DNA from 4 places in the Streptacidiphilus sp. PB12-B1b genome. Region 1 is predicted to be linked to each of the others. Evidence: riboswitches for the same ligand, from Rfam matches in the RefSeq annotation. Region 1 holds a riboswitch; each other region holds the start of a gene.
What was found. A riboswitch is a leader RNA that binds a small molecule or an ion and turns the genes downstream of it on or off. The one in region 1 is predicted to bind cyclic di-AMP.
Positions count from the first base shown of each region.

Region 2: another riboswitch for cyclic di-AMP. It lies ahead of GXW83_RS20780 (family 16 glycosylhydrolase); the one in region 1 lies ahead of GXW83_RS14495 (C40 family peptidase).
Region 3: another riboswitch for cyclic di-AMP. It lies ahead of GXW83_RS11340 (C40 family peptidase); the one in region 1 lies ahead of GXW83_RS14495 (C40 family peptidase).
Region 4: another riboswitch for cyclic di-AMP. It lies ahead of GXW83_RS04190 (transglycosylase family protein); the one in region 1 lies ahead of GXW83_RS14495 (C40 family peptidase).

Region 1 is NZ_CP048405.1:3,191,423-3,198,410, forward strand. It holds gene GXW83_RS14490 (ABC transporter substrate-binding protein) at 1-954, opposite strand, end outside; gene GXW83_RS14495 (C40 family peptidase) at 1,295-2,401, opposite strand; cyclic di-AMP (ydaO/yuaA leader) riboswitch at 2,412-2,586, opposite strand; gene GXW83_RS14500 (alpha/beta fold hydrolase) at 2,759-3,499, shown strand; gene GXW83_RS14505 (helix-turn-helix domain-containing protein) at 3,589-4,509, shown strand; gene GXW83_RS14510 (hypothetical protein) at 4,687-5,661, shown strand; gene GXW83_RS14515 (MBL fold metallo-hydrolase) at 5,708-6,604, shown strand; gene GXW83_RS14520 (darcynin family protein) at 6,679-6,988, opposite strand, start outside.
Region 2 is NZ_CP048405.1:4,688,679-4,695,666, reverse strand. It holds gene GXW83_RS20795 (aminotransferase class V-fold PLP-dependent enzyme) at 1-666, shown strand, start outside; gene GXW83_RS20790 (carbohydrate binding domain-containing protein) at 719-2,209, opposite strand; gene recQ (DNA helicase RecQ) at 2,450-4,360, opposite strand; gene GXW83_RS20780 (family 16 glycosylhydrolase) at 4,476-5,678, opposite strand; cyclic di-AMP (ydaO/yuaA leader) riboswitch at 5,684-5,848, opposite strand; gene GXW83_RS20775 (hypothetical protein) at 6,042-6,446, shown strand; gene GXW83_RS20770 (cold-shock protein) at 6,605-6,988, shown strand, end outside.
Region 3 is NZ_CP048405.1:2,499,854-2,506,841, reverse strand. It holds gene GXW83_RS11360 (6-phosphofructokinase) at 1-604, shown strand, start outside; gene GXW83_RS11355 (2-hydroxyacid dehydrogenase) at 702-1,697, shown strand; gene GXW83_RS11350 (cytochrome c oxidase assembly protein) at 1,860-2,837, shown strand; gene GXW83_RS11345 (NUDIX domain-containing protein) at 2,857-3,363, opposite strand; cyclic di-AMP (ydaO/yuaA leader) riboswitch at 3,849-4,039, shown strand; gene GXW83_RS11340 (C40 family peptidase) at 4,237-4,641, shown strand; gene GXW83_RS11335 (Gfo/Idh/MocA family protein) at 4,664-5,656, opposite strand; gene GXW83_RS11330 (8-amino-7-oxononanoate synthase) at 5,749-6,936, opposite strand.
Region 4 is NZ_CP048405.1:900,022-907,009, reverse strand. It holds gene GXW83_RS04215 (NAD(P)/FAD-dependent oxidoreductase) at 1-62, opposite strand, end outside; gene GXW83_RS04210 (Ppx/GppA phosphatase family protein) at 370-1,293, opposite strand; gene GXW83_RS04205 (DUF501 domain-containing protein) at 1,290-1,850, opposite strand; gene GXW83_RS04200 (septum formation initiator family protein) at 1,935-2,363, opposite strand; gene eno (phosphopyruvate hydratase) at 2,450-3,736, opposite strand; gene GXW83_RS04190 (transglycosylase family protein) at 3,908-4,711, opposite strand; cyclic di-AMP (ydaO/yuaA leader) riboswitch at 4,715-4,864, opposite strand; gene GXW83_RS04185 (cytochrome P450) at 5,062-6,309, shown strand; gene GXW83_RS04180 (SDR family oxidoreductase) at 6,494-6,988, shown strand, end outside.

The sequences.
Region 1 (6,988 bases):
CTGCCCGTCGGCGACGTCCTGCACGCACTGCTGGGTGCCGTCGATGGACACGATCTTGATGTCCTTGCCGGGGGTCTTCCCGGCGGACTTGATGGCCTGGATCGCGCCCAGTGCCATCTCGTCGTTCTCGGCGTAGACGGCGGTGATGCCGGGGTGCGACTGGAGCAGCTGCTCCATCACCGTCTGCCCGTCGGTCTCGTCGAAGTTGGCGGTCTGCGAGGCGACGACCTTCAGCCCGGGGTACTTGGCGGCTATCTCGGCGTTGAAGCCGTTGGTGCGGTCGGTGGAGACGTTGTTGCCGGGGGTTCCGGACAGCACCGCGACCTGCCCCTTGCCGCCGGTGGCCGCGCCGAGGTCGTCGGCGGCCGTCTGGGCCTGGCCGTAGAAGTTCGAGCCGATGAAGGCGACGAAGTCGGTGCAGGCGGTGCCGTTGGCGGTGCGGTCGATGGTGAGCACCGGGATCTTCCTGGCCTTGGCCTCGGCCAGCGCCGGGCCCAGGCCCGCGGAGTTCTCCGGGGCCACGATCAGCACCTTGGCGCCCTGCGCGATCATGTCCTCGATCTGCGAGTTCTGCGCGTTGACGTCGGCATTGGCGTTGCGCTGGATCAGCTTCACGCCCAGGGACTTGGCCTGTGCGGTGATGCTCGCGGTCTCGGTGGCGCGGAACGGGTTGCTGGTGGACTCGGACTGGGAGAACCCGACGATGGTCCTGCCGTCGGTGATGTCGAGCTTCGGCACCCCGCCCGCGTAGGTCTGGTACGTGCAGCCGGAGCCGGCGCCCGCCGGGGCGGAGGCGGCGACGGTCTGCTGGGCGGCGGCGGTGTCGGCCCCGCCGGTGGTGGCGGCGCCGGAGGCGGTGGCGTTGCCCGCGTTGGTGCAGGCGCTCGCGCCGAGGCACAGGGCCGCAGCCAGGGCCGTTGCCGGGACGGCTCTGCGCAGGGGAATGGCGTGCATACGCCGATCACATCCTTGTGGAGGTGGGTGGGTGCCCCGCGGATGGTTCCGCAGGCGGCCGCCGGGAGCGGGCCGCCTGCGGCCCGGGGAGGGCATTCCAACGATGTAACAGGAATATTGATGACAGCGCTCTCCCGGCCTGTCAAGGCTTCCGGCGCGGTCGGATGGGTGCGCGCGCAGGCTCGACACGGCTGTCGGCGGCGGTACTTGACGCCGCGGACGCCGGAGCGGCTCAATGATGCGTTACAACGATGGACAGGCTCCGGCCGGGCCCCGGACAGCGCTTCGCCCCGCCACGGGGTGGCGGGGCGAAGGGCCTGGCGGGGGAACAGCGTCGGCTCTACAGGTGCCGCATCGCGTAGACGGTGCCGACGGTGTCGATGGACTCGTAGCGCACCACCGTGCCCTTGTGCGGCGCGTGCAGGATCATGCCGTTTCCGGCGTACATGCCGACGTGCGTGTCGTCGTTGAAGAACACCAGGTCGCCGACCTGAAGGTCGGACTCGCTGGCGACCGGGGTGCCCTGGGTGACCTGGTCGTAGGTGGTGCGGCCGATGTTCAGCCCGGCCTTGTCGTAGGCCCACATCATCAGGCCGGAGCAGTCGAAGGTGGTCGGGCCGGTGTGGGACCACACGTACGGGTCGCCGAGCCGGGTCTGCGCCGCGGCGAAGGCCGCCGCCTCGACCGCGTCCCCGGCCGAGGCATGGCCCAGGTCCACCGGGGCGCCGCCACCGCTACTGTCACCGCCGCCGTTCCCGTCCCCGGCTCCGTGGCCGCCGCTGCCGTTGTGGGCGGTCGTGGTCGCCGGGGCGCCGTTCAGCTCCTGGTCGACGGCGAGCCGCTGGGCGGCGGTGAAGGAGTTCAGCCGGGCCTGGGCGGCGCTCAGCTTCTGCTGGACCTGGGTCTTGGCGGCGGCCAGCCGGGCGGCGGACGCGGCCAGCGCCCTGAGCTTGGCCTCGGCCGTGGCCTTCTCCCTGTCGAGCGTGGTCTCGGCGCCCTGCAACCCGCTGAGCAACTCGGCCTGGCTGGAGTTGAGTTGAACGGTGGTGGAGGCCTGGTCCAGGTAGTTGGAGGGGTCGGCCGAGAGCATCAGCTGCACGGTCGGGTCGATGGTGCCCCCGTCCCGGTACTGGGCTGCGGCGGCGGCCCCGAGCAGCGACTCCTGCGCGTTGATCGCGGCCTGCTGCCGGGCGATCTCGTTCTGAAGGACCGTCACCTGCTGCTGGAGCTGCTGCTGTTGCTCCTGCGCGGTGTCGTACCGCTGCACCGCCGCGTCGGCGGCGACGTTGTCGGCCTGCACCTCGGCGGCGAGCGAGGCGGTACTGGGCGGCGGGGCGGCCTGCGCGGACTGCGCGTTGGCGGTGATCGCCACGGTGGTCGCGGCGACGGCGGTCAGCACGGTGACCCGGGTGCGGTGGGGCGTTGGGGTACGGCGATGGGACGCCACGAAGGCGAGCTCCTTCTTCCTCGCCCGCCTACCGGGTTAGCTGACGGGTTCGGGCTGGAAGATCGCCCTACGGCGCCTCACCGGCAGTGACCGGCCTGACGTCGATTCACCCCGAGGAACGAGTGGTTCCCCGGCTCCGAGTTGTCGGCTCTCCTGCCGCGCCTCGGACTCGGCGGGAACACCGCTGCCACCCGGCGGGTGATCGACAGCGCGGTGGTTCGCTGACCGACTTTAGTGATCCAACCGTGATTAGTTCAATGCTTGTCGGTAAAGATTACTGATGCGCCGAAAGGTTCCCGCAGGCATCCCGCGGACGGGCGGAGCACAGCCGAGACACCCCCGACAAGGGAGATCCCCATGAGCATGCCGACCGGTCGGACCTTCCTCCTGGTGCACGGAGCCTGGCACAGCGGCGCGTGCTGGGAGCGCGTCGTCCCGCTGCTGACCTCCGCCGGACACCGGGTGCTGGCCCCCTCGCTGACCGGCCACGGCGACAGGGCCCACCTGCTCAGCCCCGAGGTCGGGCTCGACACGCACGTCCAGGACGTCGTCGGGCTGATCACCGGGCAGGACCTCACCGAGGTGGTCCTCGTCGGACACAGCTACGCCGGGCTGGTCATCTCGTCCGCCGCCCACCAGATCCCGGACCGGATCGCGCACCTGGTCTACCTCGACGCCATGGTCCCCGAGGACGGCGAGAGCGCGCTCGACGTCATCCCGCTGACCCAGACCCTGATCGACCAGGCCGCCGCGTCCGGCAGCCCCTGGCGGATACCGCCGCTGCCCGCCCTGCCCCCGCCCCACGGCCTGTTCGGGGTCACCGACCCGACCGACGCCGCCTGGCTGCAAGGGCTGCTCACCGACCAGTCAGTGCGCTGCTTGGTGCAACCGGTGCACCTCGGCAACCCGGCCGCGGACGCCATCCCGCGCACGCACATCCACTGCGTCGCCGGCCCGCCGGACGGCCCCGCCCGCCGACCGGTTCCCGCGACCCAGCCCAACGGCGCCCCGGCGCAGGTACGGGAACTGGCCACCGGCCACGACTGCATGGTCACCCAGCCGGCCGAGCTCGCCGGGCTGCTGCTCACCCTCGGCTGAGCCGCCCGCCGGCCGGGCCGCCCCACCCGGCGCTGCCTACCCATGGCAGGGGCAGGCTGCGCGCCGCGCGACCGCACATACTGAATTCCATGAACGGCACATCGCAACTCGGCGAGTTCCTCCAGGCCCGTCGCTCCCAGCTCCGTCCCGAGGACATCGGGATGCCCACCTACGGCGAGCGGCGGAGGGTCTCCGGCCTCCGGCGCGAGGAGTTGGCGCTGCTGGCCGGGGTGAGCGTGTCCTACTACACCCGGCTGGAGCAGGGGCAGTCGCTGAACGCCTCGCCCGAGGTGTTGGACGCGATCGCCGGGGCCCTGCGGCTGGACGAGGCCGAGCGGCTGCACCTGCACGACCTGGCCCGCCCGGAGCGTCAGCGCGGCCGGGGGCGGCGGCCCGCTCCGGAGCGGGTGACCGACGCGGCGCGCCAGCTGCTGGACGCCCTGGCGGACGTCCCCGCGGTGGTGATCGGCCGCCGCAGCGACGTCCTGGCCTGGAACCGGCTGGGGCACGCGCTGTTCGCCGGACACCTGGAGCCGGACGCCGCCGAGTCGCCCGCCCGGCGCCCCAACATGGCCAGGCTGGTGTTCCTCGACGCCCACACCCGCGAGCTGTACGCGGACTGGCCCAGCAAGGCCAAGGCGGTCGTGGGCAATCTGCGCCTGGTGGCAGGCCAGTACCCGCAGGACTCGGCACTGCACACGCTGGTGGGCGAACTGAGCGCCAAGAGCCCCGACTTCGCCTCGATGTGGGCCGACCACCGGGTCAAGGACTGCACGGTCGCCGCCTACGAGATGCGGCACCCGCTGGTCGGCTCGCTGACCGTCACCCAGCAGACGCTGAGCCACGGGCCCGGCCCGAACGTCGTGGTCGCCACCGCGGCGGCGGGCTCGCCCTCGCGGGCCGCGCTGGACCTGCTCTCCCAGGCCATCGACCGGCCCGCCACCGCTGCCGTCACCCCTGCCCCCACATCTGCCCCGGAAGGACGAGGGGCCCAGGTCAGCCCCGGCTGACCCCCGTCACGGCCCGCCGCCCGCACTGAGCCGGCGGCGGGCGATCACTCCCCCCGGGAACGGCCGACCGTCGGCCGCTGCCCCAACCCGCCATGGGCGCCTGCGCCCTGGCCGGACGCACCTTTCACCCATGCGCCGCCGTGTGGCTGCCGCATGCCCGAAAACAGTGAAGGAACCATGTTCACCAAGCTCTCCAAGGCCGCCCTGTCCGCCGTCGGCCTGTCCGCCGCCGCCGTCCTGGCCACCTCCGCCCTGGCCGTCCCCAGCGCCTCCGCGGCCTCGGCGCCGCTGAGCGACGCCCGTGTCGCCGTGCACTTCGACCTGGCCGCCGGCCAGACGCCGGAGAACGTCGCGCCGGCCCCGCACGGCGGCAGCTACGTCACCTTCGCCAAGGCCCGCCAGGTCGCCGAGGTCTCCCGCACGGGCACGATCCGGGTCCTGGCGACCCTGCCGCTTCCGGCCGACGGCGGCGTGCACACCCCGGCCCTCGGCTTCCCGCTGACCCTCGGCATCGTCCGCGGCCACGACGGGACGCTGTACTTCCTGTACGCCACCGGCACGGCCGACCTGACCGGCGTGTGGCGGCTGCGCCCCGGCGGACAGCCCGAGCGGATCGCCGCGCTGCCCGCCGACAGCCTGCCCAACGGCCTGGCCCTGGACGCCCGCACCGGCAGCCTGTACGTCGCCGACTCCGCACTGGGCACGGTGTGGCGCGTGCCCACCTCCGGCGGCGCCGCGCAGTCGTGGTCCACCGACCCGGCGCTGGCCCCGTCCGGATTCCTCGGCGCCAACGGCCTGAAGCTCCGCGACGGCGCGGTCTGGGTCACCAACCTGGACCGGGGCACCATCGTGCGCATCCCGGTCCTGCCGAACGGCAGCGCCGGCCAGGCCCGGGTCACCGCCACCGGGCTCACCGGGATCGACGACTTCGCCTTCACCGGGCGCGGCGACCAGATCCTCGCCGCCCTCGACACCGTCAACCAGGTCGCACTGGTCCAGCCCGACGGCAGCCACTCCATCGTGCTGACCGCGGCCGACGGGCTGGAAGGACCGACCTCCATCGCGCTGCGCGGCGACACCGTCTCCGTCCTCAGCGCCGCCTACCTCACCGGCACGGACCCCGACCTGGTCCTCGCCCACCTGAACAACTGACCCGCGCAGCCCCGCTGTTCACCCGTAACCACGCAAGGAGCCATCCATGAACGAGCTCACGCTCGGCGACGTCACGGTCACCCGCATCGAGGAGATGCACGGCCCGATCATGCCCGCCGACCAGTTCTTCCCCGACCTGCCCGAGCAGGCGTGGAAGGAGCACCGGCAGGCGCTCGTGCCCGACCACCTGGGCGCCGACGACGCCATGGTCCACACCGCCTTCCAGACCTGGCTGCTGCGCAGCGAGGGCCGGACCATCCTGATCGACACCGGCGTCGGCAACGGCAAGAGCCGCCCCGGCGTCCCGTCCTGGACCGGCCTGGAGTCGGGCTACCTCGCCAACCTCGCCCGGGCCGGCGTGCGGCCCGAGGACGTCGACGTGGTGGTCAACACCCACCTGCACGCCGACCACATCGGCTGGAACACCCGCCTGGTCGACGGCGCGTGGGTGCCCACCTTCCCGAACGCCGTCTACCTGATGCCCCGGGCCGACTTCGAGTTCTGGAACCCGGCCGGCAACCCGGACGTCGCCGGCGGCGTCAACGAGAACGCCTACGAGGACAGCATCGCCCCCGTCCACGCCGCAGGCCAGGTGCGGCTGTGGGAGGACAGCCACACCATCGACGGCAATCTGCGGCTGGAGGCCGCTCCCGGCCACACCCCGGGGTCCAGCGTCGTCACGCTGGCCTCCGGCGCCGACCGGGCCCTGTTCGCGGGCGACATCCTGCACACGCCGCTGCAGGTCGTGCACCCCGACCACAGCAGCTGCTTCTGCCAGGACCCGGCCGCCGCCCGCACCACCCGCCGCAGGCTGCTCGGCTGGGCTGCCGACACCCACGCCCTGGTCCTGCCCGCCCACTTCAGCGGACACAGCGCCCTGGAGGTCGAGCACAGCGGCGACGCCTTCGCCGTCAAGGGCTGGGCGCCGCTCGCACGGTACTGACCCACGGCAACGGCCTGCCGCCGCTCCCGGAGCACCATCCCGGGAGCGGCGGCAGGCCGTGCGCAGGCCGTGCGTCAGGTGGTGATGGTGGCGACGGTCTCCACGCCGTAGCTGCGGGCGTAGCCGTTCTCGGTGCCGACGAGCAGGTCGACGACCTCGAAGTAGCGGTCCCAGAACGGGGTTTCGCGCAGCGCGTCGATCAGCAGCCGGTAGGCGCGGTGGTCGTCCGCCTCCCAGACCCAGACGTCGGTCACGCGCGCGGAGTAGAACTCCGTGTCGTAGAAGCGTGAACGGACGCCGGTGGTACGGGACTTGATCGCGGGCAGCACCTCGGTGGCGAAGGCGTCCACGCGTTCCTGGACGGTCAGGGCGAGCCATTCGGGC
Region 2 (6,988 bases), 1.5 Mb from region 1:
CGGAGCATGGGCATCCCGGTACTGGTGGACGCCGCACACGCGCCCGGGCAGGTGGCCCGGCCGTTGGCCGGGATCGAGGCCGACTTCTGGGTGGGCAACCTGCACAAGTTCGCCTGTGCCCCGCGCGGGACGGCCGCGCTGGTCGCCTCCGGTCCGCACGCGCAGGCGCTGTACCCGCTGATCGACTCCTGGGGCTCGGAGCTGCCGTTCCCGTCCCGCTTCGACCAGCAGGGCACCGCCGACGCCTGCGCCTGGCTGGCCGCGCCGACGGCCTTCGACACCGTCGAGCGGCACTACGGCTGGGACGCGGCCCGCGCCTACATCACCGCTCTCGCCGACTACGCCCAGGAGTTGGTCACCCGAGAGCTGTCCGAGGCGCTCGGCGAGGACGCCTCCGCGCCCACCGGCACCCCCGCCCCCGGCCTGCGGCTGGTCCGGCTGCCCGCCGCGCTGGTGCCGGACGCGGACGCCGGGTACGCGCTGCGCCGGGAGCTGTCCGAGCAGCTGGGCATCGAGACCGCCGTCACCTTCTGGCACGGCCAGGGCTTCCTGCGGCTCTCCGCCCACGTCTACAACACCGCCGAGGACTACGAGGACTTCGCCGGGCGCGGCGTCCGCCACCTGGCCCGGCTGGCCGCGCTGCGCCGCCGGGGCGCGCGGCGCTGAACGCCGGGCCCGCGCGGAGAGGCGCGGGCCCGGCGTCCGGCTGCTGCGGGGGTCAGCCGCTGTAGGAGTCGAAGATCTTGGTGAAGTCCAGCGACTGCTGGCTGATCTCCGAGCAGGCGGGCAGGCCGGAGGCGGAACCGGCGCACGGCTGGTCGCGGTCGACCGACCAGAAGGCCAGCCGTCCCAGGTGCGCCGTGTCGGCCCAGGAGACCAGGGTCTGCGCGTCGGCCTCGGAGAAGATCTCCCCGGAGGTGTCGTTCTGGCCGATCATCGGGGTGACCCCGATGTTGGCGTAGCTGTCGGACGGCCAGTCGGCCTGGGCCTGGGCGAGCGTGCTCTGGGCCGCCTGGACGGCCTCCTGGCCCATGTCGCCGGTGAACGAGGAGCCGTAGTCCATGGCCATGACGTTGATCAGGTCGATCCGGGTGCCGTCCTGCTTGGCCAGGTTGAGGAAGGCGACGCCGTCCGCGGCCAGGCCGGTGGGCAGCACCGGCAGGGTGACCGAGACCACCAGGCCGGGGTTGGCCGCCTCCAGGCCGTTGATCGCCTGGAACCGCAGGTTGTTGTCGGCGGTGTAGTCGAGCGAGGCGCCCTCGATGTCGAAGTCGATGTGGTTGACTCCGAGGTGGGTGATCACCTGCTGGTACGCGGCCTGCAGGCTGGCCTCGGTGGTGCAGGCCATGCCCAGTTCGGTGCCGCCGGCGCCGCCGAAGGAGACGATCGGGGTGGCGCCGTCGGCCTTGGCCGTGGCGATCTCCTGGTCCATCGCCGGGTCGTTGCCGACGGGCAGGGTGTCGCCCCAGATCGGGTTGCAGCCCGCGGAGATCACGAAGGCGGCGGTGTAGTTCTTCAGCCCGGCCGCGGCGGCCTTGTTCAGCATGGGCTCCTGGTCGTTGCTCATGTCCACGTAGGGCGCCACCTTGCCGACCGAGCCGCCGCCGCCCGGGGGCGGGGTGCTCTGGGTCGGTGTGGGCGTGGGCGTCGGCGTGGGCGTGGGGGTGCCGGTCGGCGAGGAGCCGCCGCCGCCCGGGCCGGTCAGCGAGAAGTCGTCGGCGTCGTAGGCGGGTTGGGCGTACCAGCCGTGGACGTACACCTGCAGCGAGGTCTGCGACGCCCCGGTGGTGATCGAGGTGGACAGCTGCTGCCAACCGGTGGCGGAGGGCGTCCAGGTGTCGTTGCCGCCGGTGATCCCGAGGTAGACGTACGAGCCCTGGACGTCACCGCTGAACGTGTAGGTGGTGTCGGGAGACACCGCCACGGTCTGGGTGCACTGGGCGTCGTCGGTGGAGGAGGGCGTGGCCTGCAGGGCGTAGGAGCCGGAGTGGACCGGCGAGCCGACGACCGCGGCGGTGCCCGCGTCGCAGGTCCAGCCGGAGAGGCTGCCGGTCTCGAAGCCGGGGTTCGCCAGCAGGTTGGTCGAGCTGGCCGAGGCCGGTCCGGCCAGCACGGTGGTGGCGACGGTACCGGCGGCGGCCAGCGCCAGCGCGGCGACGGCGGCGGTGGACCGGCGGGTGGTGCGCGGTGCTGTGGGGGTACGGCGCATGGGGGTGGTGCTCCTGACTGTGGTGCGTCGACAGGACAGGGCAGCGCGCGGCAGCCCGCCCGTGGGGGTGGGAGTGCTGCCGATCGGGCGCCTCGTGCGAGGCGCCTCTGCCAGTGCAATTTGGTCCAGACCAATGCGCTTGTCAAGAGCATGTGGACCGCGGGGCCGGGATGTCCTCGCGGACTGCCCGGCCCCGCAGCGTTGATGACTGCCTGTCAGAAGACCCCGGCTGGGGCCTTGTCAGTCGACCGGCTCCGCCGACTGCTCGGCGTCCGCCGACCGGCCCGCCAGCAGATCCAGGATCTGCTGGCCGTAGGTGGCCAGCTTGTTCTCGCCGACCCCGCTGACCGAGCCCAGCTCGGCCAGGCTGGTCGGGCCGCTCGCGGCGATCTCCCGCAGCGTCGCGTCATGGAAGACGACATAGGCGGGCACGCCCTGCTCCCGGGCGGTCGCCGCCCGCCAGGCACGCAACTCCTCGAACAGCGGGAGCAGTTCGGCGGGCAGGTCGACCGGCGCGGTCTTGCCCCGGCCGGAGCCGCCCGCCTTGGCGGCCTTGGCCGCGCGCACGGCCTTCTCCGGCTCCCGGCGCAACGAGACCTGCCGCCGCCCGCCGAGGACCTCGCCGCTGGCCTCGGTGAGCACCATCGTCCCGTACTCGCCCTCCACCGCGATCAGCTGCTGGGCCAGCAACTGCCGTGCCACCGAACGCCATTCGGCTTCGGAGAGGTCCGCGCCGACACCGAAGACGCTCAGCGCGTCATGGTCGAACTGGATCACCTTGGCGGTCTTGCGGCCCATCAGGATGTCGGCGATCTGGGTCGCGCCGAACTTCTGGCCGCGCTCGCGCTGCAACCGCACCACGGTGGAGAGGAACTTCTGCGCGGCGACGGTGCCGTCCCAGGACTGCGGCGGGGTCAGGCAGGTGTCGCAGTTGCCGCACGGATCGCTCTTCTGGCCGAAGTACGCCAGGAGTTGCACCCGGCGGCACTCCACGGTCTCGCACAGCGCCAGCATGGCGTCCACATGCGCGCTCAACCGGCGGCGGTGGGCCTGGTCGCCCTCCGAGGTCTCGATCATCTTCCGCTGCTGGACGACGTCCTGCAGCCCATAGGCCAGCCACGCGGTCGAGGGCAGGCCGTCGCGCCCGGCCCGGCCGGTCTCCTGGTAGTAGCCCTCCACCGACTTGGGCAGGTCCAGGTGGGCCACGAAGCGCACGTCGGGCTTGTCGATGCCCATGCCGAAGGCGATGGTGGCGACCATCACCAGGCCGTCCTCGCGCAGGAACCGGGACTGGTTCTCGGCCCGGACCCGGGAGTCGAGCCCGGCGTGGTAGGGCAGCGCGTCCACCCCGCGCTCGACCAGCCAGGCCGCCGTCTTCTCCACCGAGGCCCGGGAGAGGCAGTAGACGATCCCGGACTCGCCCGGGTGCTCGGTCTGCAGCAGGTGCAGCAGCTGCTTGCGCGGCTCGTCCTTGGGCGCGATCCGGTACTGGATGTTGGGCCGGTCGAAGCTGGCCACGAAGTGGCGGGCGTCCTGCAGGTTCAGCCGGGAGGTGATCTCGGCGTGGGTGGCCTCGGTGGCGGTCGCGGTCAGCGCGATCCGGGGCACCGTCGGCCACTGTTCGTGCAGCGAGGACAGGGCCAGGTAGTCCGGGCGGAAGTCGTGGCCCCACTGGGCCACGCAGTGCGCCTCGTCGATGGCGAACAGCGCGATGGTGCCGCGCCGGAGCAGCCGGACGGTCGCCTCCACCCGCAGCCGCTCGGGCGCCAGGTACAGCAGGTCCAGCTCGCCGGCCAGGAACTCGGCCTCCACCAGCTGCCGTTCGTCCATGCTCTGCGAGGAGTTGAGGAACCCGGCCCGGACGCCCAGCGCCCGCAGCGCGTCCACCTGGTCCTGCATCAGCGCGATCAGCGGGGAGATGACCACCCCGACGCCGGGGCGCACCAGCGCCGGGATCTGGTAGCACAGCGACTTGCCGCCGCCGGTGGGCATCAGCACCAGCGCGTCGCCGCCGCCGATCACATGCTCGACGACCTCCTGCTGACTGCCCCGGAAGGCGTCGTAGCCGAAGACCCGGCGCAGCACGGACAGGGCCGCACCGCCCTCGTCCTCGGTGGCCGGGGCGGTGTCGGGGAGGTCCGGAGCGCTCATCCGCCGATTGTACGGGCCCGGACTGTCACGACGGGACGGAAACCGTCAGCAGCGGCCCGGGTGGGCGGGCGCGGCACACCGTCCGCGCCCGCCCGCCGCTGCGCCGTCGCTCCGGTCAGCGGTAGACGCGGACGTAGTCGGCGGCGAAGCTGATCGGGGCCGTGCCGGTCGGCGCCGGGTGGTACTCGCCGGCGCTCACCGACAGGCTGAGGATCAGGTAGGCCGACCAATTGGCGCCGACACCGGTGCCGTCGGAGTAGACCTTGGTGCCGTTGACGTACCAGTCCACCGAGTTGGCGCCGTAGTAGGTGCCGATGGTGACCCACTTGCCCGGGGCGACGGCCGCGGCGTTGGTGTAGTAGTCGTGGGCCGCGTTGACGTGGTTGGTCAGCTCCAGCAGGTTGGGGTTGTCGGGGTGGTACTCGAAGGTGTCGATCTCCCCGTTGCCGTTCTTCCAGGTCCACAGCGCGGGCCAGGCCCCGGTGCCGGAGGGCAGCTGGACGCGGGTCTCGGCGTAGTCGCCGGTCTTCACCTGGAAGCCCTGGCTGGAGCCCTCGGTGGTGAGCAGCCCGGTGTTCCAGGCCTGCTTGCCGTTCTCCAGGGTGTGGCTGGACGGCGAGGCGGTGAAGGTGGCGACGCCGCCCGCGACGTTCACGGCGTTCTCGTCCAGCCAGTCCAGCTTGTTGTCGTTCGGGTTGTGGTTGCCGTACTGGAAGGCGGTGGTGGTGTCGCCGACCCAGGTGCTGCCCCAGTTGATCGGGTTGCTGAACTCGTCCGACCAGACCAGGGACTGCCCGGGCACCGGCGAGCCGCTGGACGTCGGTGCGGGCGTGGGCGTGGACGTGGGCGTGGACGTCGGGGTCGGCGTCGACGTGGGCGCGGGGGTGCCGGCGCCGGTCGTGGCGGAGACCTTCAGCGACTGCGAGGCCAGGTTGTGCCAGGCCCCGGCCGAGTCCTGCCAGAAGCCGAACTCGGTGTACGTCCCGGACGGCAGGGTGCGGCTGCCGGTGGTGAGGGACAGGCCGCTCGGGCAGATCCTGACGTCGGACGCCGAGCCGGGGAAGTCCAGGTTGTCCCCGGCCGAGTCGCGGACGCCGACGCCGAGCGTCCTGGCGGTGAAGCAGGAGCCGGAGTGGACGGTGAGCGTTGCCTTGGCAGTGGTGCCGGCGGCCATCGCGGTGGGGGAGAGCCGGTCCTGGGTGACCTTGGGCGTGGTGGCCGCGGCCTGGGCCGGGCCGGACATCAGCGGCACGGCGACCAGAGCGGCGGCGCCGGCTATCGCGCCGAGGCGTGCGGGGGCGGTACGGGGAAGGCGCATGACGGAGTTCCTCGGTGACACGCCTGCGAGGTGAGCTGTCGGGTTCGGGCCTGAGGCAGCCCTGCCGCGCGGGGGAGCGGCTTCACCCCTAGCCGGTGCCTCCGGGGGGCCGAAGGCACGGCGACTGACCTGGTTCCCCCGCTCCTGTCCGTTCGAAGCTCGGTTTCCCACCGGCGAGTGGACAGGATGAGGCGCCCCGGCGGCGGGTTCCGCCCTGGGCGGAGACAGCAGGGTAGGCAGACCATCGAGCCCCGATCAATGAGATGTGCCTTGTCTCACACACGGGCGCTGCGCGTCCCCTGTCCGAGTGATCTCCGCCCGACGGGGTGGCCTGCGCGCCCCCGGCGTGGAACGGACACGTCCATGCGCGCACCCCTGAGAACCGCCGTCGCCGCCGGCCTCGCCCTGGCCTGCGGTCCGGCGCCGACCGCCCCGGCGCGGGCCGACACCGTCCTGCGCCATGTGGACTGGGCCTGCGGCGTCCCCTACTCCGGCGAGCTGCGCTGCACGCCGCCGCTGGCGGTCCCGCCCGGCGGCCACCTCTGGATCGGGGACGACACCGGCGGCCCGACCGTCTTCACCGTCTACCAGCGGCAGGGCGGCGCCCCGGCCCGGGTCGGCTGGATCGAGATGCTGCACGGCCAGGGCCTGGCCTACACCAACACCACCGCCGCCCCCGTCGTCCTCACGGTCACCCTCCACGCCGACGCCCCCACCGACCGCTGCGGCACCCGCCCCGAACACGGTTTCCTCGACATCCGCCGCTGACCCCCGCCGGGGGCGGTCTGTCGGTGCCCACGGACAGGGGGCCGGGGTCGGTGGTGTGACGGGTGGGGCGGGTTGCGGCCCCGGGGGTGGCGGGGAGTGCTTATCATGGTGCTTGGATCGTCCGGGCAAGGGGCCCGGATCTGTTGGGGGTCGGTGCTGTGGTTGCTGGTCGTGTGGTGCGTTTCGATGGTGTCCGCGGGTACGGGTTCATCGCTCCCGATCACGGTGGCGAAGACGTGTTTCTGCATGTGAACGATCTGCTCATCCCGGAGGCGGCGGTTCGCCCCGGGGTGGCGGTGGAGTTCGAGGTCGAGGACGGCGGCCGTGGGCTGAAGGCGTCCTCGGTGCGGCTCGCCCAGGGCGAGGCCCCGTCGGTCGCGGTCGCGGAGCCCCGGCTGCTGGACGGCGAGGAGCCCATGTGCGACCTGCTGTCCGTGGCCGAGTACACCCGTGACATGACGGAGCTGCTGCTGCGTGCGGCGCCGTCGCTGACCGGTGAGCAGATTCTGCGGATCCGGGGCGAGATGCTGAAGTTCGCCAAG
Region 3 (6,988 bases), 690 kb from region 1:
CGCGGTGTCGGTGGCCACCGAGGCGCTGGACCGGCTGAAGACCACCGCCGAGTCGCACCAGCGGGTCATGGTGGTCGAGCTGATGGGCAGGCACACCGGCTGGATCGCGCTGCACGCGGGCATGGCCGCCGGCGCGCACGCCATCATCGTCCCGGAGCGGCCGTTCGACATCGACCGGGTGACCGCGGTCGTCCGGGAGCGCTTCGAGCGCGGCAAGAAGTTCGCCATCGTGGTCTGCGCGGAGGGCGCCAAGCCCGAGCCCGGCACCATGCACTGGGAGGAGGGCACGGTGGACATCTACGGCCACGAGCGCTTCACCGGTGTGGCCAACCAGCTGTCCATGGAGCTGGAGCACCGCCTGGGCAAGGAGGCCCGCCCGGTCATCCTCGGCCACGTCCAGCGCGGCGGCACGCCCACCGCGTACGACAGGGTGCTGGCCACCCGCTTCGGCTGGCACGCGGTCGAGGCGGTGCATAAGGGCGCGTTCGGGCACCTGACCGCGCTCCAGGGCACGCAGATCAACCTGGTGCCGCTGGCCGACGCGGTGGCCGATCTGAAGACCGTCCCGGCCGAGCGCTACGCCGAGGCCGAGACCGTCATCTGAGCCCGCGGGCCATCCGGGCATCCGGGCGGGCCCCGACCGCCATCCATCCGGATTGCCCGGATTGTCGGGTCGGGGCTCCTCCCTTAGCGTGACGTCCATGGAGATCCTCGCCTACGGCGTGCAGGCCGATGAGAAACCGCTGATCGAGCTGGCCTTCGAGGGCCGGCACGGGGTGCACTGCCTGGAGGTCTGCCTCGACCCGGACACCGCGTCGCTGGCGGCCGGCCACGAGGTGGTCAGCACCAGCGTCAACGCCCGGCTGGACGCCGCCGTGCTGCGGACGCTGGCGGCGGGCGGCACCCGGATGATCGCCCAGCGCTCCACCGGCTTCAACAACATCGACCTCGGCGTCGCCGCCGAGCTGGGCCTGACCATCGCCCGGGTCTCCTACTACTCCCCGCACGCCGTGGCCGAGTTCGCCTGGACGCTGGCGCTGGCGGTGAACCGCCGAATCGCCCGCGCCGCCAACCGGACCCGCGAGTTCGACTTCCGGCTGGACGGGCTGATGGGCCAGGACATCCACGGGATGACGGTCGGGGTCGTCGGCACCGGCAAGATCGGCGAGTGCTTCGCCCGGATCGGCAGCGGCTTCGGCACCACCCTGCTCGGCTGGGACGTCGCCGAGAACCCGGCCTGCCTGGACCTCGGCATGAAGTACACCTCGCTGGACCACCTGCTGGCCGAGTCCGACCTGATCACCCTGCACGTCCCGCTGCTGCCGGACACCCACCACCTGATCGACGGCTCGGCGCTGCAGCGGATGAAGCCGGAGGCCATCCTGATCAACTCCAGCCGGGGCGGCCTGGTGGACACCGCCGCCCTGGTGGAGACGCTGCGGGCGGGCCGCCTCGGCGGCGTCGGCCTGGACGTCTACGAGGAGGAGACCGGGCTGTTCTCCTTCGACAAGTCGCTGGAGGTCGTCACCGACGACACCCTGGCCCGGCTGATGACCTTCCCGCAGGTGCTGGTCACCTCGCACCAGGCGTACTTCACCCGGACGGCGGTGACCCAGATCGTCGAGGCCACCGCGCGCAACGTCGACGACTTCCTGAACGGGCGGCGCAGCGAGAACACCCTGATCCCGCGCGACTGACGCGCGACTGTCGAGCGGCGGGCGGTCGACGGGCAGGTCGGCAGGCGTGGGGCGGCGGGGCAGGGGGGCGCGTACGGGGTGCAATCCGGACAGTTCTACTCTGGTCCGGGCGGTGCCTGCCGGGGCCGCCGCGCGCCGCCACCAGGAAAGCAGGAACCGCCGATGGGCACCATGCCGGGTATGCCGGGCATGTCGCAGGATCTGCCGCCGTGGACCGTGGGCCGGGTCCTGGCCCTCCACCCCTCGGCGAACTGGCCGTTCCTGATCGGCTGCGTCCTGCTGCTCGGCCTCTACCTCACCGGCGTGGTCCGGCTGCGCCGCCGCGGCGACAGCTGGCCGCTGGGCCGCACCGTCGCCTGGGTCCTCGGGGTGCTCACGGTCGCCCTGGTGACCTGCACCGGGCTGGACGAGTACGGCATGCAGATGCTCAGCGCCCACATGCTGCAGCACATGGTGCTGTCCATGCTCTCCCCGATCATCCTGCTGATGGGCGCGCCGATCACGCTGGCGCTGCGCGCGCTGCCGGCCGGTGGCCGGGGCGGGCACGGCCCGCGCGACCTGCTGGTCTCGCTGCTGCACTCGCGCTACGTGAAGGTGGTCTCGCACCCGGCGTTCACCCTGCCGCTGTTCATCGCCAGCCTGTACGGGCTCTACTTCACGCCGCTGTTCGACTTCCTGATGCGCTCCACCCTCGGGCACGAGCTGATGATGGCCCACTTCCTCGCGGTGGGGCTGCTGTTCTTCTGGCCGATCATGGGCGTGGACCCGGGGCCGCACCGCCCGGGCCACCTGCTGCGGATGCTGGAGCTGTTCATCGGGATGCCGTTCCACGCCTTCTTCGGCATCGCGGTCATGATGTCGTCCGGGCTGATCGTGAAGACCTTCGCCCACCCGGCGGCCTCGCTGCGGGTGAGCCCGCTGGCGGACCAGCACATGGCCGGCGGCCTGGCCTGGGCGTTCAGCGAGATCCCGACCTTCATCGTGCTGATCGCGCTGACCTTCCAGTGGGCCAAGTCGGAGGAGCGGCTGTCGCGGCGCAAGGACCGCACGGCGGACCGCGACGGCGACAAGGAGCTGAACGCCTACAACGACTACCTGGCCACCCTGCAGCGGCGGTCCGGGGTGCAGCAGCAGAGCTGAGCGGGGAGCACCGGCAGCGTCAGCGCGGGAGGCGCGGGACGTTGGGGACGTAGCCGAGGTCTATCGGCTCGGCCGGGGGGCCGTCGCGGCGCAGGTCGGCCATGAGCTCGGCCAGCTGCGGCGGCCAGAGCAGCTCCGGGCAGTCGGCCAGCTCCTGCGGGGTCCACCAGCGGCAGGTCAGGATGCCGTCGGCGGCGAAGGAGTCGGCGAGGTCGCCGACCGGGTCGCGGCGCGGGCCCTCGCCGAGGAAGATCACTTCGCGCTGGCGGGTGGGCACGCCCTTGCGGGTGTAGTCGTGCTCCCAGATCCACAGCGCGGGCCCGGGCAGGACGTCCGTCCAGCCGGTCTCCTCGACCGTCTCGCGCAGGGCGCCCGCGCGTTCGTCCTCCCCCTCGTCCAAGCCGCCGCCGGGCAGCACCCAGTGCAGCCCGACCTCGACGTCGTCGTGCAGTTGCAGGAAAACGGCGCCGTGCGGATCCAGCACCAGGACCCGGGCGGCGCGGCGGGGCGTTCGCTCGATGCTCATGGCCAGACTCTACGACCCGGGTCCGACAGGGCCGTCGGTTTTCGGGCGACCGCCCCCGATTTCCGGACCGGAACAGTGCGCCGGAGCGCATTCGGCCATTGGGGGCAATAGCGGCGCAGTGACGTTTCGGCGCGCGCGCCGCGAATCGGTGCAGCCGGAAGGAGGCCATCCGGAAACCTTCGGCGGCCCTCGTCGGCAGATCACTCCGCCGGGTGATGGAAGATTGCGGACCATTCCGCTCCACTTCCCCTCATCTGCATCATCACAGCAGCTCAGAGCAGGTTCTTGGAATGGTTGGGATATTATTCAGGACAGCTGGATATTCACCCGTACCGCCCAGCCGGAACCCGGAAATGTGCTTCTTCGGCCCCCTGGAAACCCAACGTGACAAGAATCACAGAATCGCGTCCCGGCATGAAGAACGCCTAAAAACGTGCCAATACTGTCGCCCGAACCAAGAAGTCCTCGCCGCCGTGGCGAGGCGGTCCGACCGGACGCCGAATCCCGTCACCGGTCGGACGCCAGGTGCACACACACCTGACAGACGGGAGCGGGAGACCCAGGCAGGCCGGGACGGTCCCCACCGTCCCTTGGGGTGAAGCCACCGCGGTGGCAGGGCAGCTTTCGGAGCCCAAACCCGACAGGGAGACTTCCGCAGGCGGTTCCGGAAGGGCCCGCATGACTGCGTCCGTGCACACCCATGCCCCAGTCCCGATCCAGGCCGGCAGGCACCACCAGAACAGCGCGCAGGGCGACCCGGCGCAGACCGCCGGCGACAACCCCGACCGGCACCACGACCGACGACCGGCCGGAACCCCGCAGCCGCGCCGTAGACCGGGCCGCTGGCGGGCGGGCGTCACCGCCGCGCTCACGCTGGCGGCGGTCGCCGGGGGCACCCTGCTCAGCGCAGGGCCCGCGGACGCCGCCACCATCGAGGTCAGGGCGCTGATCATCGCCGCATCAAAACACGGCGACCCCTACCGCTGGGGCGCGTCCGGCCCGGACGCTTTCGACTGCTCGGGGCTGACGTACTACTCGTTCCAGCACGCGGGCAGGCGGCTGCCGCGCACCGCGCAGGCCCAGTACGCCAGCGTCGAGCACATCGGCAGGGACCAGCTGCACCCCGGCGACCTGGTCTTCTTCCACTCCGGCGGCGAGGTCTACCACGTGGGCATCTACGCCGGGCACGACGCGATCTGGCACTCGCCGCACCCGGGCGCCCGGGTGCGGCTCGAACGCATCTGGACCGGCGAGGTCTGGTACGGCCGGATCCGCTGAGCGCGGCCGACCGGCCCCGGGACTACTCGCCCGGGTAGCGGACCCCGGTCCGTGCCCGGGCGGTGTCCAGCGTCCGCATGACCTCCAGCGTGCTGCTCCAGGGCACCAGCGGGCTCTCCAGCAGCCCGGCGCGCAGGCAGCGCATGGCCTCCTCGGCCTCGTGGACGTAGCCGCTGCCGCTGTAGGGCACCTGCACCAGCTCCGGCTCCACGTCGTCGCCCTGGCCCCGGTACAGCAGGAAGTCGCCGGGGCGGAAGAACGGCGAGGGCAGCTCGATCCGGCCGAGCGAGCCCGAGACGTACGCCCGGAACGGCGTCCCCGAGACGATGCCGCAGGTGAGCGTGGCCACCGCGCCCGAGTCGTAGCCCAGGATCAGCGCGGTGTTGGCGTCCACGCCCTCCGGGGTGAGGCTGGCCCACGCCTGGATGCTGTCGGGGACGCCGAGCAGCAGGTGGGCCAGGGTGACCGGGTAGATGCCCAGGTCCAGCAGCGCCCCGCCGCCGAGCCCCGGATCGCGCAGCCGGTGCGAGGGGGCGAACGGGCCGGCCAGGCCGAAGTCCGCCTGCAGGGTGCCGACCGTGCCGATCGCCCCGGCCGCGATCAGCTCGGCGACCCGCAGCACGGCCGGGTTGCACCGCATCCACATGGCCTCCATCAGGAACCGGCCGCGCTCGGCGGCCAGCTCGGTCAGGGCCCGGGAGTCGGCGGCGTTGAGCGTGAACGGCTTCTCGCACAGCACCGCCCGCCCGGCCTCCAGGCACAGCCGGGCGGCCTCGTAGTGGGCGTGGTGCGGGGTGGCGACATAGACGATGTCGACCTCCTCGTCCGCCGCCAGCGAGGCCCAGCTGCCGTGGACCCGGGGGATGTCGAAGCGCTCGGCGAAGGCCCGGGCGGACTCCTCGCTGCGCGAGCCGACGGCCACCACCTCGGCGTCCGGCAGCAGCTGCAGATCGCGGGTGAACGCCTCGGCTATGGCGCCGGTGGCCAGGATGCCCCAGCGGATGCTTTTGTTCATGCGCCAATCAAACTCCCTGGCGGGGGCTCCCGTCGAGGGGCGGCCGGGACGACGGACCCGAACCCAGGCCCGGCGTCGGCCCCGGCCCGGCGTCAGACCTCGGGCTCGGTGCGGGCGATCACGTCCACCGCGAAGTCGATCTCCGCGTCGGTGAGGTCCGCCCGGGCCGTCAGCCGCAGCCGCGACCAGCGGTCGGGCACCGACGGCGGCCGGAAGCAGCCGACCGCCAGCCCCTTCTCCCGGCAGGCCGCCGCCCAGGCCAGCGCCGAGCCGGGGGCGTCGACCCGGACCGAGACCACCGCCGCCTGCGGGCTGCTGACCGGCAGTCCGGCGGCGGCCAGCCGCTCCGCCAGCGCCCGGGCCACCTGCCCGGCCCGCTCGGCGCGCTGCGGCTCCTCGCGCAGCAGCCGCAGCGCGCCGAGCGCGGCGCCGACCGCGGCCGGGGCCAGGCCGGTGTCGAAGATGAAGGTGCGGGCGGCCTGCACCAGGTGCTCGACCACCCGGCGCGGGCCGACCACCGCCCCGCCCTGCGAACCCAGCGACTTGGACAGGGTCACCGTGGAGAGCACGTCCGGCGCGCCCGCGAGCCCGGCGGCGGCCTGCGCCCCGGAGCCGCCCGGGCCCAGCACGCCCAGCCCGTGCGCGTCGTCGGTGAGCAGCGCCGCGCCGTGCTCACGGCAGACCGCGGCCAGCTCGGCGAGCGGGGCGGCGTCGCCGTCCACCGAGAAGACCGAGTCGCTGACGACCAGGGCCCGGCGCTCCGGGGCGGCGGCCAGGGCGGCGCGGACGGCGTCCGGGTCGCGGTGGGCGGCGCGGACGACGCGGGCCCGGGAGAGCCGGCAGCCGTCGATGAGCGAGGCGTGGTTGAGCGCGTCGGAGACCAGCACGGTGTCCGCGTCGGTGAGCGCGGTCAGCGCGGCCAGGTTGGCGGTGTAGCCGGAGGAGAACACCAGCGCGGCCTCGGCCCCGCAGAACGCCGCCAGCTCGGCCTCCAGCTCGGCGTGGAGCGCGGTGCTGCCGGTGACCAGCCGGGAGCCGGTGGACCCGCCGCCCCAGCGCAGCGCGGCGTCGGCGGCGGCGCGGGTCACCCGGGGGTGCCGGACCAGGCCCAGGTAGTCGTTTCCGGCCAGGTCGAGCAGGTCCTCCCGGGCCGGGCGGTGGCGCAGGGTGCGCACCAGGCCGGCCCGGCGGCGGGCCTCGGCGGCGTCGTCCAGCCAGGCGAAGGGGTCCGCCGGGGTGCGGCCGGTGCCGACCGCGCCGCCGTCCGTCGTGCCGTCCATGGTTCTGCTCCCTGTGCTGTCCGCTGCGGCGCGGGGCCCCGCACCGCCCGCC
Region 4 (6,988 bases), 2.3 Mb from region 1:
GCATACATGCCGACGTATCCACCGCCGACGATGAGAATGCGAGGACGCTCCGTGGTGCTCATATCCGAAAGTATCCAGCACCCCTCGGAGCGCTGATTGTGGGCCTGGTCACATACCTCTGGACACCCCCTGCTACACTACGCGCCCCGCACCCCACCCCCACCGGCCTGCCGCCGGGCCCCGGGCGGCCCGGCAGGAGAAACCGCAGCTCGCCGCCGGTATTGCGATTGTGCGCACAACTGTGCGCCCCTGCCTTGGATCCAGGCCCCCGGACCGGTCAGCACCCTTGAGTCCCACAATTCGGACGTACCGACCGGTTGGGCTACATCGGCACGGGCATTCTCATGTGAAGAAATTCACGAACTTTTCTCAGGAGGCCCGCGCGGCGACGCTCCAGGCGATGCCGTCGAGGATGTCATGCTCACTGACGACCAGCTCACGGGCCCCGGTGCGCTCCATCACGGCCAGCAGCACCAGCGCCCCGGCGCCGATCACGTCCACCCGTCCGGGGTGCATCACCGGGATCGCCGCGCGCTCCTCGGGCGAGGCCGCCAGCAGCATCCGGGTCACCTCCCGGACCCGCTCCAGCGGGATGCGGGAGTGGTGGATCGCGGCCGAGTCGTACGCGGACAGCTCCAGCGCGATGCCGGCCACCGTGGTCACCGTGCCGGCCAGCCCGACCAGGGTGGCCGCGCCGGTCAGCGGCACCGTCCGGGCCGCCAGGTCCAGCGCCCGGGCGATGTCGGCCCGCATGGCGTCGACGTCCCCGCCGTGACGCTCGGTCATCCGGACGCAGCCGATGTCCACCGAGCGGGCAGCCTGCACCCAGTCCGTGCCCAGCACGAACTCGGTGGAGCCGCCGCCCAGGTCGAACACCAGGTAGGGCGGGACCAGGTCGGCCGAGCCCTGGAGCTCCCGGGTGGCCCCGGCGAAGGACAGCTCGGCCTCCTCGTCCCCGGTGATCACCTCCGGCTCCACGCCCAGGATGTCGCGGACCCCGGCGGTGAACTCGTCCCGGTTCTCGGCATCCCGGGAGGCGCTGGTGGCGACGAACCGCAGCCGCTCGGCGCCGTGCCCGGCGATCACCGCGGCGTACTCGCGGCAGGCCGCGAAGGTCCGCTCCAGCGCCTCCGGCGCCAGCCGCCCGGTCCGGTCCACGCCCTGGCCCAGGCGGACGATGGTCATCCGGCGGTCCAGGTCGCGCAGCTCCCCGGTCTCCGGGTCGAGGTCGGCGACCAGCAGCCGGATGGAGTTGGTGCCGCAGTCGACCGCGGCCACGCGCTGGGAGGTCACTGCTGCTCCCCCTCGGCGGTCCCGGCCGCCCCGTCCGCGGCTTCCCCGGCGGTCCCGGCGCAGACGCAGGGGCCCTTGCGCCACCACTCCGGCAGCTTCTCCAGCGCCTCGTCGCCCAGCGGGTTCACCCCGGGCCCGGCCGCCAGCGAGTGCCCCACCAGGACGTGCAGGCACTTCACCCGGTCCGGCATGCCGCCGGCGCTGGGGAAGCCCTCCAGCACCTCGATCGCGTCGCGCCTGGCGATGTAGTCCTCGTGGGCGCGGCGGTAGCCGGCCGCCAGCTCCGGATCCTCGGCGAGGCGGGCGGTCTGCTCCTTCATCAGCCCGTCGGCCTCCAGCGTGCCGATGGCCGAGGCCGCGCGCGGGCAGGTCAGGTAGTACAGCGTCGGGAACGGCGAGCCGTCCTCCAGCCGCGGCGCCGTCTCCACGACGTCCGGCAGGCCGCAGGGGCAGCGGTGGGCGACCGCGCGGAGCCCACGCGGCACCCGGCCGAGCTGGGCCGCGATCGCGGCGACGTCCTGGTCGGACACGCCTGGGCTGGCGGGGGTCTGGGTCATGAGTGCGTTGCCTTCTTCAAGAGCTTCGGAGCTTCGGAGGTTCGGGGACTTCGGGGACTTCGGGGCTTCGGTGGCTTCGGGCCGTCAGTGCTGGGCCGAGTCGGCCCGGTTCAGCGACTCGAACATGTTGTCGTACCAGGGCTGGGTCACCGCGCCCGGCTGGGGGGCGACGCCCGCCGACGGTCCGGCCGCGGCGCCCGGATCCGGGTCGACGGCCGAGAACGGCGTCTCGCCGGGGAAGCCGTAGTGCAGCCGCTCGCGGGCCTGCGCCTCGACGTAGGCCGGGTCCTGCCAGCGGGCCTTCTCCCGGCGCAGGACCTCCACCTGCGCCTGCGCCTGCCGGGCCGCGGCCTGCTGCTGGGCGATCTGCGCGCGCTGGGCGATGAACTGACGGGTCGGGTAGGCCAGCACCGCGACCAGCGAGCAGAACACCAGCGCGAGCACGGCGGCGCGCCCGGTGATCCGCGGCCTGCGGCCGGTCGCCGCCCTGCCGCCGCCTTCCCTGCCGCTCACCCGTTCACCCTCCCGATCGACGCCCGTGCCCCGCCGTCCACCCTAGAGGGTGCGGACGGCGGGGCACGGGAACTGCGGGCTACCGGTCAGGCGGACGGCGTGAAGCGCGGGAAGGCGCCGCGGCCGGCGTACTCGGCGGCGTCGTCGAGGATCTCCTCGATGCGCAGCAGCTGGTTGTACTTGGCGACGCGGTCGGTCCGGGCCGGGGCGCCGGCCTTGATCTGGCCGCAGTTGGTGGCGACGGCGAGGTCGGCGATGGTGACGTCCTCGGTCTCGCCGGAGCGGTGCGACATCATGCAGCGGAAGCCGTTGCGCTGGGCCAGCTCGACCGCGTCCAGGGTCTCGGTCAGCGAACCGATCTGGTTGACCTTGACCAGCAGGGAGTTGGCGATGCCCTCCTTGATGCCGCGGGCCAGGCGGGTCGGGTTGGTGACGAACAGGTCGTCGCCGACCAGCTGCACCTTGTCGCCCAGCTTGCTGGTGATGACCTTCCAGCCGGCCCAGTCGTCCTCGAACAGCGGGTCCTCGATGGAGACCAGCGGGTAGGCCGCGACCAGCTCCTCGTAGTACTCGGTCATCTCGGCGGCCGAGCGGTCCTTGCCCTCGAACTGGTACAGGCCGTCCTTGTAGAACTCGGACGCGGCGACGTCCAGCGCGAGCGCGATGTCGCGGCCGGGGACGAAGCCGGCCTCCTTGATGGCCTCGACGATGAGGTCCAGGGCGGCGCGGTTGGATTCCAGGTTCGGCGCGAAGCCGCCCTCGTCGCCCAGGCCGGTGGACAGGCCGCGCTGCTTCAGCACCGACTTGAGCCGGTGGTACACCTCGGAGCCCCAGCGGAGGGCCTCGGAGAAGGACTCCGCGCCGATCGGAGCGATCATGAACTCCTGGATGTCCACGTTGGAGTCCGCGTGCGAGCCGCCGTTGAGGATGTTCATCATCGGCACCGGCAGGACGTGCGCGTTCGGGCCGCCCAGGTAGCGGAACAGCGGCAGGTCGCTGGCCTCGGCCGCGGCGTGGGCCACGGCGAGCGAGACGCCGAGGATGGCGTTGGCGCCCAGCGAGGACTTGTCCGGGGTGGCGTCGAGGTCGAGCATGGCCTGGTCGATCAGGCGCTGCTCGGTGGCGTCGTAGCCGACCAGCTCCGGGCCGATCTGCTCGATGACCGCGAGCACGGCCTTCTCCACGCCCTTGCCGCCGTAGCGGGAGCTATCGCCGTCGCGCAGCTCCAGGGCTTCGAACGCGCCGGTGGAGGCGCCGGACGGGACGGCCGCACGCCCGGTGCTGCCGTCGTCGAGGCCGACCTCGACCTCGACCGTGGGGTTGCCTCGTGAGTCGAGGATCTCCCGGGCTACGACGACGTCGATGGACGGCACAGATGTCTCCTAGGGATTGCTGGAGGAAAGCCTTCTCCCTGAGCCTAGCCGCACCCGAAGCTCCAGCCATCAGGACCCGGCGGTCGTCTCACCGGACGGATCCCCTACTCACCGGTAGTTCACCTGGCGGCGACCTTCCGGGAGCAGGGGAACCGGGCAACGGCCCTGCGGTCAGCCCACCTGGAGGTGCTGGCCGGGGTAGATCAGGTCCGGGTTGCCGCCGACCGTGGACTTGTTGTCCTGGTACAGCGCCTCCCAGCCACCGCTCAGGTGCGCGGCGGCGGCGATGCCGGAGAGGGTGTCGCCGGCGCGGACGGTGTAGTTGCCGTGGCCGATCGCGTGCACGGCCGGGGCGGCGGCGTGGGTGGTCGCCGGGGCGCTGTGGGTGGTGTGGGTGGTGTGGGTGGTGGTCGGCGCGGCGGCGTGGCTCGGCGCGCTGCTGTGCGCGGCCGGGGCACTGGCGTGGGTGGTCGGGGCGGTCTGCGCGCTGGTCTGCTGCGCGGAGGAGTCGCTGGAGCCGCCGGAGTTGGATCCGGAGCCGGAGCCGGAGCCGCCCGAGGCGGGCGTGGTGCTGACGTCCGCCGGAGCGCCGCCCGCGGTCAGTCCGGCCTGCGGGCCGCAGACCGGCCAGGCGCCCGGGCCCTGCGAGGCGAGCACCTTCTCGGCGACCGCGATCTGCTGGCCCTGGGTGGCCAGGTTGGCGGTCGGGGCGTACTGCTGGCCGCCGTAGGCGTCCCAGGTGGAGGCGGAGAACTGCAGGCCGCCGTAGTAGCCGTTGCCGGTGTCTATCGACCAGTTGCCGCTGCTCTCGCACTGGGCGACCGCGTCCCAGGTGGAGACCGAGGCGGCCGAGGCGGCGGTGGCGCCGATGAGCGGGAGGACGACGCCGGTGCCCGCGATCACGCCGGTGGCCACAAGGCGCTTGCCGGTGCTGGTGCTGGGCTTGCGGTGGCGTCCGTTGCCGGAAAGAAGCATGACAGGATCCCTCTCCGACGCCTGCGAGGTGAGCTGTCGGGTTCGGGCCGTGAGGTAGCCCGGACGCTGGCGCGTCTTCACCCCAAGCCGCAGCGCTGTGAGCTGCGGCGACTTACCTGGTTCCCCCGCTCCTGCCCATGACGAAGTTCGTGGCCGCCGCACGGCTGGACAGGACTCGGCGTCCCGCGAGGCGGTGTCCGCGTGGGCGGACATGTCCGGGCAGGCTAGGCAGATGTCCCCGGAAATCTCAAGCTTCCCAGGAACACCTCACACTCCGCTCACCCTCCGTGCCCCGGCCCTCACCCCCGCAGCCGTCCCGGCCGCGCCGGTGCACCGGATACGGTCGGGGCATGCCGGATCAGCCCTCCCCGCCCGCCGCACCCGCCCTGTTCACCTGGGAGTTCGCCGCCGACCCCTACCCCGCGTACGCCTGGCTGCGCCGGCACGAGCCGGTGCGCTGGACCACGCTGCCGAGCGGGGTGGAGGCATGGCTGGTGACCCGGTACGCCGACGCGCGGACCGCGCTGGCGCACCCGGGGCTCAGCAAGAACCCCGCGCACCACGCCGAGTCCACCGCGGCCCGGGGCAGGACCGGCATCCCCGGTGAGCGCAGCGCCAACCTGATGACGCACCTGCTGAACATCGACCCGCCGGACCACACCCGGCTGCGCCGACTGGTCTCCAAGGCGTTCACCCCGCGCACCGTCGCCTCCTTCGCGCCCCGGGTGCAGGAGCTGACCGACCGCTTCATCGACGGCTTCGCCGGGCGGGGCAGCGCGGACCTGATCCACGAGTTCGCCTTCCCGCTGCCCATCTACACCATCTGCGACCTGCTCGGGGTGCCTGCCCGGGACCAGGACGACTTCCGCGACTGGGCCGGGATGATGATCCGTCACGGCGGCGGCCCGCGCGGCGGCGTGGCCCGGTCGGTCAAGAAGATCCGCGGCTACCTCGCCGAGCTCATCCACCACAAGCGCGAGCACCCCGGCGACGACCTGATCTCCGGCCTGATCAAGGCGTCCGACCACGGCGAGCACCTCACCGAGAACGAGGCCGCCGCCATGTGCTTCGTGCTGCTGTTCGCCGGCTTCGAGACCACCGTCAACCTGATCGGCAACGGCGCGTACGCGCTGCTGCGCCACCCCGAGCAGCGGGCGCTGCTGCAGGAGTCGGTGCGGCGCGGCGAACGCGAGCTGCTGGCCACCGGCGTCGAGGAACTGCTGCGCTGGGACGGCCCGGTGGAGCTGGCCACCTGGCGCTACGCCACCGAGCCGCTGGAGCTGGGCGGCCGGTCCATCGCGGTCGGCGACCCGGTGCTGGTGGTGCTCGCCGCCGCCGACCGCGATCCGGAGCGCTTCGCCGACCCGGACCGGCTCGACCTCACCCGGCGCGACAACCAGCACCTGGGCTACGGCCACGGCATCCACTACTGCATCGGCGCCCCGCTGGCCCGGTTGGAGGGGCAGACGGCGCTGGCCTCGCTGCTGACCAGGCTGCCCGATCTGGCCCTGGCCGCCGACCCGGAGGAGCTGCGCTGGCGCGGCGGCCTGATCATGCGCGGGCTGCGGGAGCTGCCGGTCGCCTTCACCCCGAGCTGACGGCAGGTCGCGGAAGCGGCAGCTCGTGGAACCGGCAGCTCGTGGTGACGGCTTGAGCACTCCTTGACGTGGCCCGGAGGTTGGGCCGCGCCGGTGGCGGGCACTGTTGCGGTGGCGGTGGGTTGCCTACGATCACCGGCAGTGCGCGGGCCTGTGCGGTGGTCCGGCGGGAGGAGCAGGAAACATGCAGATCAGTGGATCGGTCGTGGTGGTGACCGGTGCGGCCGGCGGCATCGGCTCGGCGCTGGCGCGGCGGTTCGCCGCCGAGGGCGCGCGCGGGCTGCTGCTGGCGGATCTGGACGCGGGCCGGGTCGAGGATCTGGCGCTGGCTCTGGACCGTGAGGGATGTCACACGGTGGGCGTCGGCAGCGACGTGACCCGGGAGAGCGACGTCCGGGCGCTGGTGGAGACCGCCGAGAAGCACCTCGGCCCGGTCGACCTGTTCTGCAGCAATGCCGGGCTGGGCTCCGGCGCGGGCATCGAGGCGTCCAACGAGGTGTGGCAGGCGTGCTGGGACACCAACGTGATGGCGCACGTGTACGCGGCGCGGGCGGTGCTGCCCGGCATGCTGAAGCGCGGCCACGGCTACCTGCTGCACACCGCCTCCGCCGCCGGGCTGCTGCAGATGCCCGGCGACGCGGCGTACACCGCGACCAAGCACGCGGCGGTGGCCTTCGCC